Linked DNA regions of Rhodoligotrophos defluvii. The protein of the gene in region 2 interacts with the protein of the main gene of each other region in a pairwise test. Links are inferred from orthologs where the notes say so. Each region holds a gene or a part of one and is shown on either strand. Other genes may lie near its edges. The genes, in order: E4P09_RS04690, dnaQ and dnaE.

Region 1 (6,132 bases), 330 kb from region 2 along the record:
CGGTGGTCCATCTTCCATCGGCCCTGTTGGCCGCTCAGCATTTCGTTGCAATGCCCCAAGCGTCATACCAATTTAGGTATCCCACGCCGGCGCGTCAACGCCACGAAAGCCCTTTGGTTCCGGAGGAAATAACCTCAGGTTGTGACAAGCTTTAGGATGCAGCGATGCTGACCTGTCCTGCCAGGCGGCGGCGAAGTTCCTCCTGCTTCTCGCGGATCATGCCGGGAATGAGGAAGGCATCGATCAGCCACCAGACGAAGCCGATGACCACGAAGTAGCTGAGGATCTGCAGGATCGCGGTGCCGGGCCGGCCAAGATAGAACCGGTGCCCTGAGACGAACCACAGGAAGAACCACAGTACATAAGCGGCAACGATGCTCGGCCCCTCATTGGCGACGCGCGTCTCAATGAGGATCTGACGCTCGGTGCTGTTGGTGATGCTCATCAAACCAAACCTCTTAACAACAACGGCTCAAATATAGTGATTGCAATTCACGCTGCCATGCGCTTGCTCGGACCTTTGATCTGGGCCGAGTAGAAGGAGGCATTCTGCTCGCCTTCTAGCGCCTCGCGGGTGAAGCTGATCAGGTGGTGGGCCACGAAAGCCATGCCGAAGACCACATCCACTTGTCCGCGCTTCAGGGCGTGCCAGGCCGCGCGCCAAAACGCGCCGCGATATTTGGGACGGATGCCGAGGTGAAGCAAGGTGCCCCAGGCCATATAGAGCCCGCGCACGAGGTTGGCCACGGAAAGCTTGCCCCGGGCCGGCGTCTTGATTCGGTGGACATAGGTCGCATCCACCTGATGCTTGAAGCGGCTGAACAGCCGCTCGGGCGTATAGGCGTAATCAATGCAGCGCCGCCAGGACTGGACCACCTCATGATACGGGCGCAGGAAGCGAACATTCGATTCGAGGCTGGTGTCATGCACCAGCCGGCCCTCGCGCTCCAGCCGGTCCCATAACGGCGTCTTGGGCAGGGCCTGCAGCAAGTTGATGGTCAAGACCGGTACGTTCGAGGCATCGATAAAGTCTGTGAGCGCCCGCTCGGTCTCGTCCGTGTCGGTGTCGAGCCCGAGTATGATGCCGGACGTGATCTCGAGGCCATAGGAATTGATGATCCTGATCGCCTCATACATGGGCACCGCGTTGTTGTGATCCTTGCGGATGCCCTTGAGCGCCGCCACCTCCGGCGTCTCGATGCCGACGAACACGGTGATGAAGCCGGCCTCGCGCATCATCGCGAGGATCTCCGGCTGCTTGGCGATGTTGAGGGTTGCCTCGCAGGCGAAGTTCAGGGGATAGCCGTGCTTCTTCTGCCAGGCGACGAGATGCGGCAGCATCTCCTTGGTGGCCTTGCGATTGCCGATGAAATTGTCGTCGACGAAATAGACGGTGGCGGGCCGGAACCGCTGGGCCAGCATCTTGTCCAGCTCGGCGGTGAGTTGCTCCGGCGTCTTGAGCCGCGGCTGCCGACCATAGAGCGCCGGGATGTCGCAAAACTCGCAGCGATAGGGGCAGCCGCTCGAGAATTGCAGGCTGCCGATGAGATAGCGGCCGAGATTGATACGGTCATAGGCCGGTATTGGAAAATCGTGCAGCGCGCGTCGCTCGGCGGTCTCGAGCCGCACCTGCTCGGCAGGCCGCGCCGCGCTTTCATCGAGCAGCGCGATCAGCCGGTCGGTCGCATCGCCCAGCTCACCCACATGGAGATAATCGAAGTCCGGGTACATCTCCGGTGCTCCGGATACCGAGGGGCCGCCGAGCACCGCGACTTTTCCGTATTCATGAGCGCGCCGGCCGATGTCCCTGATCTGGGCGGCCTGAATATGCATGCCGCTGACGAAAACGGCATCCGCCCAGGAGAAATCTTCAGGCGTCGCGGGCGCGATGTTTTCGTCGACGAAGCGCACCTCCCACGTGTCCGGCAGATAGGCGGCGATGACGAGAAGGCCTTGCGGCGGCATGAACGCCTTCACACCCGCGATCAGCTTATAGGCATGCTGGAACGTCCCGAATGAGGGGGTATAGTGTGGAAAGACGCACAGGATGCGCCGCCTGTTCGTCGTCCGACCGGAAAATCGCATGTCGCCACCTCCTTGTCCGGCTTGCCCGTGCATCGCCGCCAGCTTACCGCAAGACGCTGCTATACGGTACGCGGTTCTGTGGTGCGCCGCGGCACGTGGATCACGCGCCGATGAAGCTGCGCAACAACCGGTTGGCGATAGCGAACGGTGCCGGGACGATCAAGCCGGCCGGATGCCTGCCCGCGAGCATCGCCCGCACTTCCTCCCGGGTAAACCAGCGGGCGTCCTCCAGTTCCGTACGATCAATGGTTATGGTTTCGCTCAGCCCTTCCGCTAGGACACCGATCATCAGATTGGCTGGGAAGGGCCAGGGCTGGCTGGAGTGATAGCGCACCTCGCCCACGCGTATGCCCGCTTCTTCGAACACCTCGCGCCGGGCCGCTTCCTCGATCGTCTCGCCGGGCTCGATGAAGCCGGCAAGCGCGGAGTACATGCCCGGGGCAAACCGCGCCTGCCGGCCGAGGAGGCAGCGGTCGCCCATGGTGACCAGCATGATGGAGACCGGGTCGGTGCGCGGAAAATGATCAGCGGCGCAGGCCGGGCAGTGGCGCCGATAGCCGCCGTCGCGCATCTCGGAAGGCGCTCCGCAACGGGAGCAGAACCGGTGAGTGGAATGCCAGTGGAGGAGCGTTCGGGCCTGAGCCAGAACACCCAGCATCGGTGGTGGCAGCACGCTCTGCATGGCCAGACTGCGCAGGTCTATGGCCTTCACCTCCTCGCCGAACATGGCGAGATCCTGGTCGTCGGGCAACAGACTCGCGAAGATCGGCTTTTCCTCACCCTCACTGCCGAGAAAGACCGGCTCACGCACGAGGCTGGGGGGCAATGAGTAGAGCGCCAAGCCACCCAGCGGGTTGAGGACCAAGAGGGCGCGCTCACCGATAAACCCGAGATGGCGAGCCTGGGGCAGGTCCATCTGCTGGGCCAGCCAGCCGGCATCGGTGCGCCGGGGCGCCATGCGGTCGAGGGCGTTGACGGTGAAGGCGAGGCTGTCTTCTGCAAACATAAGGGATCTGCCGGATGGGGAGGGTGTTCAAAACAGCCCTACGAGGGCAGGCTTTGCCCGGTGACGTCAAGCGGTGATCTCGTGCGGGCGCGTGGTGATCTCGTGCGGGCGCGTATTGTCAGGTTATCCAGAGGAATGAGCGGTGCGTTGTGGTATCGCACTTGCCTGTTGGGCTCGGAATGCTGATATAGTCGGCTAGAGAGGCTGGCGGCGGGCGTGCCGCTCGCCAACCGGGTCAGGTCCGGAAGGAAGCAGCCCTAACGAATCCGGCACGGGTCGCTCGTTCAGCCTCTCGCCTCCTTTGGCTGTTGCCGGATCATTGGCCGACGCCGAAAGCGCAACTTCGGGTACGGAACGCCGGGACTTGAGTGAACAGCAGGACATCGGTGCGCCGCTTGCGGCCGAGCAAGCGAGCCGGAGGGCGCCCGAGATCGGCGCCCCGGCCTATCGCGTGCTTGCCCGCAAGTACCGCCCCACCACATTCGAGCATCTCATCGGCCAGGATGCCATGGTGCAGACGCTGGAGAACGCGTTTGCCAGCGGCCGCATCGCCCAGGCCTACATGCTCACCGGTGTGCGCGGCATCGGCAAGACCACGACGGCCAGGCTGATTGCGCGGGCGCTCAATTATTCCGAATCCGCCAAACCCACGGTCCGTCTGCCTTCGCTTGGTATCCATTGCGCGGCCATTCTCGAATCCCGCCATCCGGATGTGATCGAGATGGACGCCGCCTCCCGCACCGGCGTGGACGACATTCGCGAGCTGATCGAAGGGGTTCGCTACCGGCCGATCGATGCACGCTACAAGGTCTATATCATCGACGAAGTGCACATGCTCTCCAAGGCGGCGTTCAATGCGCTGCTCAAGACGCTGGAAGAGCCGCCGGAGCATGTGAAGTTCATCTTTGCCACCACCGAAGTGCGCAAGGTGCCGGTCACCGTGCTGTCCCGCTGCCAGCGCTTCGATCTCAAGCGGCTGGACAGCGAGCTGTTGCTCCAGCATTTCCGCAACGTGGCGGGAAACGAAGGCGTGAGCGCCGAGGACGAGGCGCTGGCGCTGATCGCACGTGCATCCGAAGGTTCGGTGCGCGATGGCCTTTCGTTGCTGGACCAGGCGATCGCCTATGGGGGCGACGTGGTGCGGGCGGAGGCAGTGCGGGCCATGCTCGGCCTCGCAGACCGCGGGCGCACCATAGACCTGTTCGAGGCGCTGATGCAGGGCGATGCGGCCGCAGCCCTCGCCCAGCTCAAGCAGCTCTATGATTTCGGCGCCGAGCCGGTGACCATTCTAACCGATCTCGCCGAGCTCACCCACTGGATCACCCGCCTCAAGGTGGTGCCTGATGCGGCCAAGGACCCGGCTCGCGCCGAGGTGGAGCGCGTGCGCGGCATCAGCCTGGCGGAGCGCCTGTCCATGGCGGTGCTGACCCGCGCCTGGCAGATGTTGCTCAAGGGCATCGAGGAAGTGAATCAGGCCGCGCATAGTTTGGCGGCGGCGGAAATGGTCGTCATCCGCATGGCTTATGCGGCCGACCTGCCGACCGTGCGCGAGGTGCTTGAGCGGGAAGGTACCGAGGCGTCCTCTTCGCCGGAGCATCGGGGCGCGCCCGGAGCCGGTGTAAGCGCGGGCGCCGATGCGGTTACGCCCATGCGGCGGCCTTCGTCCGGAGGGGCAATGCGCGCCGAGGCGCCGGTCAGCCCGACCGCATCAACCGGACGGATACGGGAGACGATGGCTGCCGCTGCGCCTGCGCTCGTGCCGGCGGTGCCGCCAGCGGCGGCCGGCGGGTCATCCCTCTCGCACTTCCGCGATGTCGTGCGGCTCGCCGGCGAGCGCCGGGACATCAAGCTGAAGAGCCAGCTGGAGAGCTATGTGCGCCCGGTGCGGGTTGGCGGCAATCAGGTCGAGATCGGGCTCGAGCCCGGCGCCCCCCCGGGTCTCACCAACGAACTCTCGCGCAAGCTCGAGCAATGGACGGGCGAGCGTTGGGTAGTGTCCGTGTCCAGGGATGCCGGCGAGCGGCCTCTGGCCGAACAAGACCGGCTGAAACGCGACACTCTGTTCAACGAGGCGCGTGGCCGGCCGGTCGTGCAGGCTTTGCTCGAGCGGTTTCCCGGAGCGGAAATCGTGGACGTGAGAGATCTCAGCGTCCAGGAGGATGCCGTCGCCGCCCCCGATATGGCCGATGACGAGACGATGGACGGAAACATGGAGGGGCCATGAAGAATCTCGGCGACATGATGAAGCAGATGCAGGAGATGCAGGCGCGGATGCAGGAGATGCAGGCCCGGCTGGAGGAACTGGACGTGGTCGGCACCGCCGGAGCGGGGCTGGTCAGCGTCACCCTCAACGGCAAGGGCGCCATGAAGGGCATCTCCATCGACCCGACCCTGCTCACGGACGATCGTGAGATCCTTGAGGACCTGATCGTCGCCGCCCATGCGGATGCGCGGCAGAAGATGGAAAGCGCTCTGGCGGAAGAGATGAAGCAGCTGACCGGAGGTCTTCCGCTGCCGCCGGGGCTCAATTTCGGCTTCTGATCCCATATGACCAGACGCATCGGCGGCCCGGAGCTCGAGGGGCTGATTCAGCTTCTGTCAAAGCTGCCCGGCCTCGGACCGCGCTCGGCCCGCCGTGCGGTGCTGCATCTGATCAAGAACCGGGCCCGTCTGCTCGACCCCCTCGCCGCGGCGATCGAGGATGTGCGCCGCAGCGTAACCGTCTGCTCGGCTTGCGGCAATATCGACACGACCGACCCCTGTGCGATCTGCCAGGACCACCGCCGGGACCGCTCCGTCATCTGCGTGGTCGAAGAGGTAAGCGATCTCTGGGCCCTGGAGCGCGCCGGCGCCAACAACGGGCTCTATCATGTCCTCGGCGGTGTCATGTCGGCGATCGAGGGTATCGGACCGGAGGAGCTGTCGATCGAGCAGCTCATCCATCGCTGCGCCGAACCGGGCGTGAAGGAGGTCATCCTCGCCGTGAATGCGACGGTGGATGGCCAGACCACGGCCTATTACATCACCGAGCGGCTGCGCGG
Region 2 (6,130 bases):
GCACCGCTCTATGTCGTCGCCCGAGAGGATCCGGTCACCGGTTTTCAACGCACCGCCTATCGTCAGGACTGGACGGAATTCGATGACTCGATGGTGGGGCGGGAACTCTGGGCCAAAGAAGATTTCCTAACCGAGCCGATCGAGCTCAACGGGCCAACCAGGGAGATCATCAAACAGCAGGGTCAGCCGGTTGGCGACGATGCGCTCGGGCAGACATATCTCTATGGCGGCAGGGCATGGTGGTTGCTCTCCGAGCAGGGCGACGCGCCTGCCGCAGGGCGGGCGAAGGCCGCCGCCCAGCTCTGGAACGGCCGCTACGATGATTATGCCTTTGGCCGCGCCAAAGCTCATGATTTGGGCGACGGCGACTTCGCGGTCAGCACGCCCCTCATTCCGATCAAGGAAGGTTTCGGTCGCGCCCATAACGAGCCTAAAGGGCCTTATGGGGCAATTTCCGTCCTTAAGATCGAGCCCATCGAGATGGACAGCCTGCCGGTGCTCGGCATAAGGCCGGAACCCGGCACGATCGCCGATGCCGGCGTCATTCGCACCGGCGGCCATTGGGTGGGCGACAGGGTCTACTGGTACCAGGACGAGTACTACACCTTCATGACCGGTAGCACCGTCAAGGAGCGCCATTGGAACGCCCTCCAGTTCGCGCGCAATTGGAACCAGCTTTATGGGAAAGCCACCAATAGCGAGGCGGTGGTACAGATCTTCGAGGGCGATAAGATGGTGGCCGTCCGCACCAGGCCGGTCACCGAAGAAGCCTTGAGCAGAGCCGCCACCGAGACAGCTTCCATCAAGGCGGGCGACAATGAAGCTGCCGTGCGCGGCGGAGAGGAGGAGGCGGCCGAGCGCAGTTCTGCAGCCTCCAATGCAGGCGGAGATACGGATGTTCCGTCCGATCCCGACGGGGCTAACCGCGCAGGCGGCTTCCAGTCCGGATCTCAGGCGTCATTTCGCGAACGGGTCGCGGCGTTCTTGTCGGATGGTCAGCCGGTGCGGCCACAGAGCAAGATGTATGGGTACGACGTGAACCATGGCGTCATACTCAAGACCTGGTTCGACGGCCTGGAGAAGGAGGTCACTTGGGCCGCCGTGCCCGGCAGCCCTGGGTCGTTCCGGGTCATCGAGTCGGGGACCGGGGGGTTGCTGAGCGGCAAAATCTACGATTTCGACACGCGGACCGGAACGCTGGTGCCGCGCGAGGGTCTAAAGGGGGGCGGGCCATGCTGCTCAAGGCCGCAGCTGCCGGAAATGGATGATGTGCCCTATGCACCGCCCGAGCGCTCCGGCACCGGAAACGGCAGCCGAAGCCACCCTGCCGACGAGATTCAGCAAGGGGGCACCTCTTCCGCCTCCCATGTCGATGACAATGCTTCATCAGGAGGGTCGGTAAACAGCGGAGACGATGAGGCCACCGTCATCGTGGCCCAGCAATGGGACGGCTTAGAAGAAAGCCTGCGCAGCGATACCGCCACGGTTATCGGCCGCAAGGGATTTGACGATGGCATGGGGAGTAGCTGGGTCGGCGACGCGATGACCGCCGATGAGGGGAGCGAATCCAAAGCATCCAGCTTCAAGTACCCCGAGTCCGTCGATGAGGTTGCCAAGGAGGGCAGCGAAGGGATGTTCACTGGCGCCGGCTATTCGAACGAGGATGTCGCCGACCTCACGAGCATAGACCTGACGAGCATCCGGTCGCGGGCGCAGACCGTCGAGATGCCAGTCGAAGTGTATGAGCCCGCTTTAACAAGCGCCGATGTGCTCTCGATCAACTCCGCCGGCAGGTCCGTCAAACCATTCACCACAAGAATATCCGAGCTTGCCGACAAAGCCGAGCTGTTCGTCGTGGCCAAGGACGATCCCGCCCACGGCTTGAAACGTGACGTCTTTCTCCAGGACTGGATCGACTTCGACCAGTCGCTGGAGGGGCGCGATCTCTGGCATGTTCGTGGTCTTGCCGGTGACTCCGTGGAGAACAGCCGCTCGCTCGCGACCACCCTTCAAGAGAAGGGCTATCATGTCGGGGTCGACTATCTCGGCCCGCTCTATCTGTATGAGGGCAGGGCCTGGACCGTACTTTTCGATGACGTCCCGGGAACGTCGCCGGTTGTTCGGGCCAAAGCCGCGGCGCGGCGCTGGAACGCTCAATACGAGGAATATTGGTTCGGGCGCGCCAAGGTCCATGAGCTGGATGACGGCGTGTATGCCGTCAGCACGCCGCTCATCCCGATGCGGGAGGGATTCGGGCGCAGCTTCAACCAGCCGCACGGCAAGTACGGAGCGGTGACTTCGCTCAAGATCAAGCCGGTCTCACCCGACGAGATGCCGGTCATCGACTTTCAGCCAGGCGATATCGGTGACGGTGCCGTCATCCGGAATGGCGGGCATCGCGTCGAGCGTGGTGTCTATTGGTATGAAAACGAGTATTACACCTTTCAGCCTGGGGACACGGTCAGCGAGCGGCATTGGCATGCCGTGCAGTTCGCTCGCAACTGGAACGAGAAATATGGCGAGCTCACAAACAGCAAGGCCGTACTTCAGTTCTTGCCGCGCGACGGGTCGATCGTGGTCCGGACCAAACCGCTTCCGCTCGAAGCAGAGATCGAGCCTGCGTTGGAACAGATGCCGAGTGAAGGGGTCATCGGCGATCACCACGAGGCAGACGTCGCGCAGCGCGCCGATCAGGCAGCAGACCAGACAGAAGCGAGCGGCGGAGAGGGCTCGTCCGACCGGGAAGGCGGAACCCCGGTCGAGTACCGGCAGCCCAGCCCGATCGAACAAGCTGAGCCAGTCGAGCCCGAGGTCGCAAGTATGGGAAGCGGCCGGTCGGGACGCAGCAGCATTTTCGACCGACTAAATGGTCTGGAGCACAAGTTCGATCGCCGGCTTTTGAACAAGGTCAGGGAGATTGCCGAGAAGGATGCGCAAATGCGCAGCGAGGCGGACCAGGGCGAGCACTCCGGCGCGGGTGTACAGAACCGCCAGAAGCGCGCACTAGACGTGGAAGAGACTGGACAACACAATGGAGGGGAGGGACGCGAGACTTTGGAGATCATCGCAGACCCGGTCGTGCGGCCTCAGTCGGAAGACCTTCCGTATTACAGCCACTACGCCCAGGCGCGGGAGCACTCGCCCGCGGTGGAAGAGGTCACGACCATCTGGATTTAGAGGCCGCGCGGCACAGGCATGGTCCGCGCCGCGCCCGGACGATCAGGCGACGACTTCGATCTCGGCGACGGCTTGCGGGGTCCTGCTATCCATCGTCTCCAAGAAGCTCAGCCATATTGCTTCGCTGCCGAGCTCCCGCACGAAGGCACTGTGGGCCAGCCGTTCCTCGTTGCTCAATCGCGGAGCCAGCGGCCTTGGCCGCGGCCCTAGCGTGACCGTCTGGACGACCCGCACCTCGCGGGTCACCTCCTCCGCCGTCACCAGGGTGAGGTGGGGCTGCCGTCCGCCGATCAGCTCGACATAGACCTCCGCCAACAGTTCCGCATCCAACAAGGCCCCGTGCTTGGTGCGTTTCGAATTGTCGATACTGTAGCGACGGCACAGGCCATCGAGGCTGTTCTGGCCCATGGGATGGCGCCGGCGAGCCAAGGCCAGCGTGTCGATAACCTGTTCTTCCAGGATTGGCGGATAGTTCAGCCGACGGAGCTCGGCATTCAGGAAGCCGATATCAAAAGCGGCGTTGTGAATGACGAGCAGCGCGCCTTCGATAAACTCCAGGAACTTCTGCGCAACGGCGGCAAAGACTGGCTTGCTGGCCAGGAATTCGTTGGTGATCCCGTGCACCCGCAGCGCATCGGGATGAACGTCGCGCTCCGGATTGAGATATTCATGGAAATACCGGCCGGTCGCCACATGGTTGAGAACCTCGATGCCGCCGATCTCAATGATGCGATCGCCGTTCTCGTGGGACAGACCGGTCGTCTCCGTGTCGAGAACGATGTATCTCATCGGTCAACCCCCAACCTCACCCGCCATACGCCGCCGCAGCGTCGCGACAATGCTCCGCACCTGCTCGAAGGCATCATCGAGGCCCCTGGAGCTGTCAACCACGAAATCCGCGCGGGCCCGCTTTTCCTCGTCCGGAAGCTGCCGGGCGCGTATCGCCTGGAGCTTGGATTCGGTCATACCCGGCCTGGCCAGGGCGCGCTGCCTCTGCACCTCAGCTGGCGCGCTCACCACGACGATGCAGTCGACCCTCCCATGCTGCCCTGATTCGAAGAGCAGGGGAATATCGAGCACCACGAGATCCTCCCCTGCGTTTTCCGCCTGCAGGAGGAAAGCGGCTTCGCGCGCCCGCACCAGCGGGTGGACGATGGCCTCGAGCGCCTTGATCTTGGCCTCATCCCCCAGCACCGCCTTGCCCAAGGCGGTTCGATCCACCGCACCGTTGGTCACGGCCTCAGGAAACAGGGCCGCTACGGGTGCAACCGCCTCGCCACCCCTGCGGTAGAGTTCATGCACAACCGCATCGGCATCGAACACCGGGATGCCCAGACGGCGAAACATGTCGGCCGTCGCCGATTTTCCCATGGCGATCGAGCCGGTAAGGCCGATCTTGATCATAGACGCCGCCCCTCGATGTCCGCTTCGAGCAGCGCCCGCAGTTCAGGCGTCACCTCGGGCCGTATTCCGAACCAGCGCTCGAACCCGGGCACTGCCTGATGCATCAACATGCCGAGACCATCCACGGTGCGCAGGTTCCGCGCGCGGGCCGCAGTCAAAAGCGGCGTGGTGAGCGGCACGTAAACGATATCGCTGACGACCGCATGACCGGGAAGGCCCGCCAAATCGATGGTCAGGGGCGCCTTGCCAGCCATGCCGAGCGAGGTTGTGTTGACCAACAGGTCTGTGCCCGGCAGAACATCCTCTGCACGACCCCACTCCATCGGTATGACCTGCGGTCCGAAATCGGACCTCAGCTGCTCGGCGCGGGCGAGGGATCGATTCGCGACCGAAATCTTCTGCGCGCCGGCCTCGAGTATGACCCCGATGATCGAGCGCGACGCGCCGCCAGCCCCGAGGATGGTCACCCGCGCGCCGCTGAAGGTGAAGTCCGGCACCTCTTGCTCGATGCTGGCGACAAAACCGTAGCCGTCGGTGCTGGTGCCACACAGAGTGTCATCTTCAAAATAAAGGGTGTTCACCGCACCGAGTTTCGCGGTGAGAGGGTCGCGCACGGTGACTTGCCTGAACACGGCTTCCTTATGGGGCAAGGTGACATTGCCGCCGACCAGACCACGCGCGCGGAAACCATGGAGGAAATCGCTCAGGTCCTCCGGCCGGACAGGAATTCGGTCATACCGGCCAGGGATGCCGTATTTCTCGAGCCAGAAGCCGTGGAGGAGCGGCGAGCGGGAATGGTCGATAGGCCAGCCGATAACACAGGCCTGCCTCTTGGCAATCATGTGAGCAGCACACCCTCTTCGCGAAGAAAGGCGAGAAGGGGCAGCAGCGGCAAGCCGAGAACGGTGAAGTAGTCGCCCTCGATCTTGTCAAACATCTGGGCACCCAAGCCCTCCAGGTGATAGCCGCCAACCGTCTCCGTCACCTTTTCATCGAGAGCCGCGAGATAGGCGCCGAGAAATTCGGTGGAAAAGGCTCTCATGGAGAGGGTAGCCTCCGCATCGTGGCTCCATATGACCGCACCGTTGCGGGCACAGGCGACGGCACTGAACAGGACATGCTGCCGACCCCGCAGATCCAGCAGCTGATCGCGTGCTTCAGCCTTGCTTTTCGGTTTGTCGAGCACCTGCCCATCAACGGCCAGGACCTGATCTGCACCCACCACCAGGGCACTTCGATTCGCCTCAGAAACGGTCACTGCCTTGGTTTGGGCCAGGATCATGGCCATATCGGCGGGATCGCTGGGAGCGATAGCTTGCTTCACCGCGTTCTCGTCGATCTCGGGCGGCGCTACGGTCAGTCTGACGCCAGCCGCTTCGAGCATGGACCGGCGCGCTGGGCTTGTGGATGCCAGGACAATCTGGCTACGGCTGAGCATCATGTGTGGATCCTCGCGTGCTGTCTTTCATACAGCAAGTTCATAATGGCGGCGGCGGTTTCCTCGATGGATCGTCGCGTGACATCAATGATTGGCCAATTATGCCTTGCA
Region 3 (7,142 bases), on a different replicon or contig from region 2:
CTTGCCCCGAGGATCTGATCGGGATCGAGATTGTCGTTGGCGTGAGACAAGGCCACCGAGTAGAGAGGCAGGGCCAGCGCTCCGAACAGGCAAAAGATCACGATCAGCAGGTCGGCGCCGACACGCGCCGCGGGAAAGCAGGCGATGGCGAGCGCAGCCGCGGCGAAGGCCAGCACCGTGAGCACCGTCCGCCGATCCCTGCGGTCGGAAATATAGCCGATGGGAAACTGGGAGAGGATCACGGCCAGCGGCGGCAGCGCCATCAGAATGGAGACCTGCGCCACGGTGAGGCCCGACAGCGTCCCATAAACCGCGCCCATGCTGAAGAAAGCTCCCTGGCCGAGCCCGTTGGCGAAGGCGCAGACCACTCCGAGCGGCGACCGGCGATAGAGCTCGGCAATGCCGACGCCGCGCGGGCGCAGAATGTCGGGCGCGGAGATTCGCACCAGGGTCATCGGCACCATGGCGATCGAGACGAGCGCCGAGACCACCACGAACAGCACGAAACCGCTGGGGCTCGCGATATTCAGCAGAAACTGGCCAAGCCCGATGCAGGAATAGCTCACGATCATATAGACCGAAAGGATCTGGCCGCGGTTCCGGTTGTTGGAAACCGCGTTGAGCCAGCTCTCCGCCACGATGAACAGGCCGGACACACAAAAGCCGACCGCGGCCCGCGTAATGAACCATGAAAGCGGCTCCACCAGCACCGGGAACATGAGCACGGCCGTCGAGGAGATGGACGCAAAGGCCGCAAAGACCCTGATGTGCCCCACATAGGAAATCAGCCGTGGGGTGAAGAAAGAGCCGATCAGCAGCCCCACGGAATAAGCGGACATCACCACGCCCGTCACCGCCGGGCCGAAATGCTCGATCGAAGCCCTCACGCCGAGCAGCGTGCCCTGCAAGCCATTGCCGAGCGAGAGCAGCGCCACCCCGAGAAGGAGCGCCCAAACGGAGCGTACACCGTCCAGAAACATTGGGTCTTCCCGGGTGAAACCTATCCGCTGCTGCGGCCAAGCTATCGAATTGCGCAGATGCCCCCGAACTGCTTCGATACCACCGACGCTTCCCCTGTCGGAAGCGGCTGCCGGCTGCGACAGCTGCCTCTAAGCCGCGACATCGCGGCGCACGATACCGACCTGACGGAGCTTGAAGTCAAGAATATCGGCGTCGAATGGCTGCAGCAGGCACTCGGCCGCGCCCTCCCAGATCGCCTGACCGATCGAAGATGCGCTCGCTTCACGTGCACAAACCAGCACGGCCGGGGACCTGCCGCGGCGAATGCGCTGCAGGCGCTGAAGGAACTCCACGCTGTTCATGGAGCCGAGCGCGTCGGGAAGCATGATGAGATCGGGCATGCGCTGCAGACAAGCCAGAAGCGCCTGCTCCGGCGTTTCCGCATAATCCAGCGAAAAACCATACGTGCTCAGCATCGAGGCCAGTTCGTGCCGAGTGCTCGCCGTGCCTGCGATGATCAAGCAATGGGTCATTCACCTGCTCCCCGAGCGTTCAAGACGCTAACATCAGCACCTCAACGCCCGGGACGAGTCCTAGGGATTGCCTCTTTAATGAAAGGTTAACGGCATATCCACAGGAGACGACGCGATATTTTTTCTTTAAATTCAAAACGATAGTGGCGTGGTTAAAAATCTGTGCAAAACACGAATGTGGAAAAGTCGCGGCAAGGTGCTCATACTCGCCCTCGACTCAACGCCAAGGAAGCGACGACTCACGCGCATCTGCGCGCCTGCAAGAGGACGGGAATGGGTGGACTATATTTCGAGCAGTTTGAGATCGGCCAGGTCTTCAATCATCTGTTGCGGCGCACGGTTACCGAGAGCGACAACATGTTGTTCTCGAACATGACGCTCAACCCACAGCCGCTGCACATCGATCGGCACTTCTGCGAGACGCAGACCGAGTGGGGCCAACCCCTGGTCAACAGCCTCTTCACCCTGGGTCTCATGATCGGCATTTCCGTCAATGACACCACCATCGGCACCACCATCGCCAATCTGGGCATGACCGACGTGCGCTTCCCTCACCCGCTGTTCCACGGCGACACTGTTCATGTGCAGAGCGAGGTGATCGCCAAGCGGGAAAGTAAGTCGCGCCCCGATGCTGGCATAATCGAATTCGAGCATCGCGCCTATAACCAGAATGACGTGCTGGTCGCCACCTGTCGGCGACAGGCCTTCATGCGGAAGGCGCCGCGCCCGGAGGCTTGACCCATGCGCTCATTGCTGTTCGTGCCGGCCGATAGCACCCGCAAGATCGAGAAGGCATTGGCCTGCGGGGCCGATGTGATCATCTTCGACCTCGAGGACTCTGTTGCTGCGGCCGCAAAGCCAGCGGCGCGCGAGCTCCTCCGCGAGACGCTCCAGGGCCTCGCCGACCGCTCCCAGGCGGAGATGCCCCGACTTTACGTCAGGGTGAACGCGCTCGATACCGGCCTCACCGCGGCCGACCTCGAATGCCTCCGCGGCCTGCGGGTGGACGGCATCATGCTGCCCAAAGCCGAGGGTGCCGGCTGCGTGCGCCGCCTCTCGGCCATGATCGGCGGCGTCGAGCCCTCCGACCACCGCGGGGCGACCCGGATCATCGTGGTCGCGACCGAGACGGCGAAAGCCATCTTCGGCCTGCCATCCTATGCCAGCGCCGGCCCGCGGCTTGCGGCGCTGACCTGGGGCGCTGAGGATCTGCGCGCCGACATCGGCGCCCGCGACAACCGCAGCCCCGATGGGCGGCATACCGAGCCATTTCGCCTCGCTCGGTCCTTGTGCCTGTTTGCCGCCGTTGCCGCCGGGGTGGAGCCCATCGATACGGTATTTCCCAACTTCCGCGACGAAGCCGGCTTCAAGCAGGAATGCGATGAAGCCCTGCGCGACGGCTTCACCGGAAAGATGGCCATCCACCCCGACCAGGTGCCGATCATCAACGAGATGTTCTCGCCCTCGCCCCAAGCGGTGGCCCGCGCCCAAGCCATTGTGGATGCCTTTGCCGCGGCCGGCGATGCCGGCGTGATCGGGCTCAACGGCGAGATGCTGGACCGGCCGCACTTGCTGCATGCACAGCGCCTGCTGGCCCGCGCCGGGCGCTGATCTCCACGGCGAACTGCGCGGTTGCTCGGGATATCGGATTCACTTTCTCAACACGGCGACTCTGTTTCTGAAAGTCCCGTGCCAAGGCCTTGCAACGACTCGCATTCCAAGCGTTTTCGAACCAAATGCTCAAGAGCGACAGCGTTTTAGAGTATTTTCGAGCGAAGTGGGTACCGGTTCGCGTGAAGAAAACGCGACCAGGCAAAACCTGGAATGCTTCCGCGATTCGAAGAAGAGCGGAAGCGCTCTAGAGGTCGCGCACCTCGAGCACCCCGGGTATGGCTTTGATCGCCGCCTTGATCTGGGGCGTCACCGTGAACCGGTTGCCGAGCGCGATCTCGATTTCGCGCGAGGCATCCACCAGCACCCTGAGACGGACCGGCGCCCGCCCGCCATTGGTCAATCGCGCTGCCAGGCTATCGACCGAAACGGTCTCCCGGACGGCGATCTCGAGCCCTAGGCTCATATTCGCCGCCGCCTTGTCCAGCGGCTCGACTGCGAGCAGCCGCAGCCTCAAGTCGTCCCCGTCGGACTCCGCCTCCACCCGCAGCAGCACCGCGCTTCCCGGCTCCAACAAATCGCGCATCTGGCTGAGCTGGTCCGAAAACACCACCGCCTCGAACTGGCCGGTCGGGTCCGAAAAGCCGACGAAGGCGAACCGGTTGCCGCTCTTCGAGCGCCGCTCCTGCCGATAGGTGACGGTGCCCGCCAGCCGACCCGCAGGCGCGCCCTTCGTCTTCACCTTCTCCGCGAACGAGACCCACGTCTCCACGCCGATCTTCGCCAGGGGCGCCATGTAGTCGTCCAGCGGATGACCTGAGAGATAAAAGCCGACCGCGTCGAATTCCTGGGAAAGCTGCTCCATCGGCAGCCACGGCTCGACCTGCGGCAGCGGCACGTCGATCGCATCGGCCCCGCCGCCGGCAAACAGGTCATTCTGGCCGGAAGCCGCATCCTCCGCGGTGCGCTCCGCCATGGACATGATCGCATCGAGCCCCGCCAGGAGCTGCGCGCGGTTCGGATTGAACACGCTGAGCGCGCCGGCGCGGACCATGCTCTCCAGTGCCCGCCGGGTCACCACCCGCGGGTCGATGCGCTGCACGAAATCGGCAAGGCTGGTGAACGGCCCGCCCTCGCTTCTCAGCCGCACGATATGCTCGACCACCCCGCGGCCGACATTCTTGAGCGCCGCGAGGGAATAGCGGATGCGGCCGTCCTTCACCACGAAGTCCACGTCCGATTCATTGATGTCGGGCGGATCGATCTTGACCTTCAGCCGCTGCGCCTCCCGGCGGAACAGGTCGAGCTTGTCGGTGTTGCCCACGTCCAGGCTCATGGACGCCGCGAGGAACTCGACGGGATAATTCGCCTTGAGGTAGGCGGTCTGATAGGCGATCAGCCCGTAGCAGGCGGAATGGGACTTGTTGAAGCCATAGCCCGCAAACTTGGCCACCAGCTCGAAGATGAACTCGGCCTGCGCCTTGTCCACGCCCTTGGCGACCGCGCCTTCGACGAAGCGGGCCTTCTGCTGGTCCATCTCCGCCTTGATCTTCTTGCCCATGGCGCGGCGCAGGAGGTCGGCCTCGCCCAGGGAATAGCCGGAGAGCACCTGGGCGATCTGCATCACCTGTTCTTGGTAGATGATGACGCCGTAAGTGTCCGCGGTGATCGGCGTCACGGTCTCGTGCAGGAATTCCGGCGCCTCCTCGCCGTGCTTGGCGGCGAGATACTTCGGAATGTTGTCCATCGGCCCCGGCCGATAGAGCGCCACCAGCGCGATGATGTCTTCGAGCACGCTCGGCTGCGCCTTGCGCAGCAGGTCCTTGAAACCCGAGCTTTCCAGCTGGAACACGCCGACCGTATCGCCCTGGCTCAGCATGCGGTACGTATTGGTGTCGTCGAAGGGGATGCGGTCGAGGTCGAAATCGGGCGCGCGGCGCTGGATGAGCGCGCATGCCTTCTGCAGCACGGTCAGCGTCTTGAGGCCGAGGAAGTCGAACTTCACCAGGCCCGCCTGCTCCACCCATTTCATGTTGAACTGGGTCACGAGCATGTCGGAGCGGGGATCGCGGTAAAGCGGCACCAGCTCTTGTAAGGGCCGGTCGCCGATCACCACGCCCGCCGCATGGGTCGAGGCATGCCGATAGAGGCCTTCGAGCTTCTGACCGATCTCCAGCATGGCGCGCACGGTCTCGTCCTTGTCGCGCTCCTCCTGCAGGCGCGGCTCGCCGTCGATCGCATCCTTAAGGCTGATCGGATTGGCCGGGTTGTTGGGGATCAGCTTGCACAGCCGGTCGACCTGCCCATAGGGCATCTGCAGCACGCGGCCCACGTCGCGGCACACGGCGCGCGCCTGCAGCTTGCCGAAGGTGATGATCTGCGCGACCTGATCGCGACCGTATTTCTGCTGCACATAGGCGATCACCTCATCCCGCCGCTCCTGGCAGAAGTCGATGTCGAAATCCGGCATCGACACGCGTTCCGGGTTGAGGAAGCGCTCGAACAGCAGGTTGAAGCGCAGCGGGTCCAGGTCCGTGATGGTGAGCGCCCAGGCCACGAGCGAGCCCGCGCCCGAGCCGCGGCCCGGTCCGACCGGAATGCCGCGCGATTTCGCCCACTTGATGAAGTCGGCAACGATCAGGAAGTAGCCCGGGAATTGCATCCCCACGATCACGTCGAGCTCGAACTCCAGGCGTTCCCAGTATTCCTGCTCGGTGTGCCCCTCCGCGAGCCCATGGCGCGCGAGCCGGTTTCGCAGGCCTGCCCGCGCCTGGACCCGCAGCTCCTCCGCCTCGTCTCTCACCTCGCCGCTGTCCGTGGAATAACGCGGCAGGATCGGCGCACGCCCTTTCGGCATGAAGGCGCAGCGGCGGGCAATCTCCACGGTGCTGGCGATCGCCTCAGGGATATCGGCAAACAGGGCGGCCATTTCCGCGGGCGACTTGAAATAATGCTCCGGGGTGAGGCGGCGGCGGTCCTCGGTCACGAGCACCGTGCCCTCGGCGATGCAGATCAGCGCGTCATGAGCCGCCGCATCGTCCGGCGTGGCGAAGAACGGCTCGTTGGTCGCCACCACCGGAAGGTCCAGATCATAGGCAAGCCCGACGAGGTCCGGCTCGGCGATCCGCTCCTCGTCCATCCCGTGCCGCTGCAGCTCCACATAGAGCCGATCGCCGAACATCGCGACGAGCTGGTCGAGCCGCTGCTGCGCGAGCTCCCCATTGCCCGCCACCAAGGCTTCGTTCACCGGCCCGCGCGGCCCGCCGGTGAGGCAGATCAGCCCTTCCGCGTGATCGGCCAGCAGCGCGAGCTTCACGTGCGCGCTATGGGCGTCCGCCGTATCGAGGAAGGCGCGGCTCGACAGCACCATGAGGTTGCGATATCCCTCGGCGCTCTTGGCCAGGAGCGCCAGGATGGGCAGCGGCTTGGCCATGCCGTTGCCGCGCGGTCCGCGGTCGGACGCGTCCTCGAAGTCGACATTCAGGCTGATGCCGACGATGGGCTGGATGCCGGCGCCCGCCATGGCGCTTGCAAATTCCAGCGCGCCGAACAGGTTGTTGCTATCGGTCAGCGCCAGTGCGGGCATCCGCATGCTCTTGCACAGACCGGCGAGCCGTTTGACCGGCAACGCCCCTTCGAGCAGCGAATAGGCGGAATGCGCACGCAGATGGACGAAGGGAACGGCGGCAGGCTCGGCAGTCATGGGCCGCATATTAACCAGAGCGCCCCGAGAGACGAATTTGTTTTTGCCATTTTCCCAGGCCATATTGCATGGTGATTAGAGGGCCCTTGTCACGGCTGCCCTTCCCGCCAAAAAGCGATTTTACAAGGATGCTTGTGCACCACACGCCGCTCATCACGACGCTCGTGGGGAGCCTTGTCTTGGCTTTCCTGCTTGGCGCCCTTGCCAACAGGCTCAGGGTGTCGCCGCTGGTCGGCTATCTCATCGCCGGCATCATGTCGGGCCCGTTCACGCCCGGCTTCGTGGCGGACCTGCAGATGGCGACCGAGCTGGCGGAAATCGGTGTCATCCTGCTG

What was found.
Region 1: the proteins of dnaQ (region 2) and E4P09_RS04690 interact in binary tests that used the Escherichia coli proteins (3 or more experiments, as listed by UniProt). The link is inferred for Rhodoligotrophos defluvii from one-to-one orthologs.
Region 3: the proteins of dnaQ (region 2) and dnaE interact in binary tests that used the Escherichia coli proteins (3 or more experiments, as listed by UniProt). The link is inferred for Rhodoligotrophos defluvii from one-to-one orthologs.

What each region holds. Positions count from the first base shown.
Region 1 is NZ_SZZM01000001.1:978,446-984,577, forward strand. The notes cover bases 2,905-5,885. They hold E4P09_RS04690 (DNA polymerase III subunit gamma/tau), read left to right. Parts: upstream 2,905-3,455; coding sequence 3,456-5,315; downstream 5,316-5,885. Other genes in these bases: nudC (NAD(+) diphosphatase), read right to left, coding at 2,905-3,091; E4P09_RS04695 (YbaB/EbfC family nucleoid-associated protein), read left to right, coding at 5,312-5,632; recR (recombination mediator RecR), read left to right, coding at 5,639-5,885. Outside these bases: heat-inducible transcriptional repressor HrcA, read right to left, coding at 1-11; E4P09_RS04670 (TM2 domain-containing protein), read right to left, coding at 152-445; E4P09_RS04675 (B12-binding domain-containing radical SAM protein), read right to left, coding at 493-2,085; more of nudC, read right to left, coding at 2,186-2,904; more of recR, read left to right, coding at 5,886-6,132. UniProt on the Escherichia coli protein: Part of the beta sliding clamp loading complex, which hydrolyzes ATP to load the beta clamp onto primed DNA to form the DNA replication pre-initiation complex.
Region 2 is NZ_SZZM01000001.1:1,308,543-1,314,672, reverse strand. What follows is about bases 2,094-5,072. They hold dnaQ (DNA polymerase III subunit epsilon), read right to left. Parts: upstream 3,967-5,072; coding sequence 3,220-3,966; downstream 2,094-3,219. Other genes in these bases: E4P09_RS06235 (shikimate dehydrogenase), read right to left, coding at 4,578-5,072; coaE (dephospho-CoA kinase), read right to left, coding at 3,970-4,581; E4P09_RS06250 (hypothetical protein), read left to right, coding at 2,094-3,177. In the rest of the region: more of E4P09_RS06250, read left to right, coding at 1-2,093; more of E4P09_RS06235, read right to left, coding at 5,073-5,423; E4P09_RS06230 (Maf family protein), read right to left, coding at 5,420-6,022; E4P09_RS06225 (pyruvate, water dikinase regulatory protein), read right to left, coding at 6,019-6,130. UniProt on the Escherichia coli protein: DNA polymerase III is a complex, multichain enzyme responsible for most of the replicative synthesis in bacteria. The epsilon subunit contain the editing function and is a proofreading 3'-5' exonuclease.
Region 3 is NZ_SZZM01000003.1:597,193-604,334, forward strand. The notes cover bases 3,152-7,142. They hold dnaE (DNA polymerase III subunit alpha), read right to left. Parts: upstream 6,808-7,142; coding sequence 3,352-6,807; downstream 3,152-3,351. In the rest of the region: E4P09_RS17035 (MFS transporter), read right to left, coding at 1-980; E4P09_RS17040 (response regulator), read right to left, coding at 1,110-1,481; E4P09_RS17045 (MaoC family dehydratase), read left to right, coding at 1,767-2,231; E4P09_RS17050 (HpcH/HpaI aldolase/citrate lyase family protein), read left to right, coding at 2,235-3,104. UniProt on the Escherichia coli protein: DNA polymerase III is a complex, multichain enzyme responsible for most of the replicative synthesis in bacteria. This DNA polymerase also exhibits 3' to 5' exonuclease activity. The alpha chain is the DNA polymerase catalytic subunit.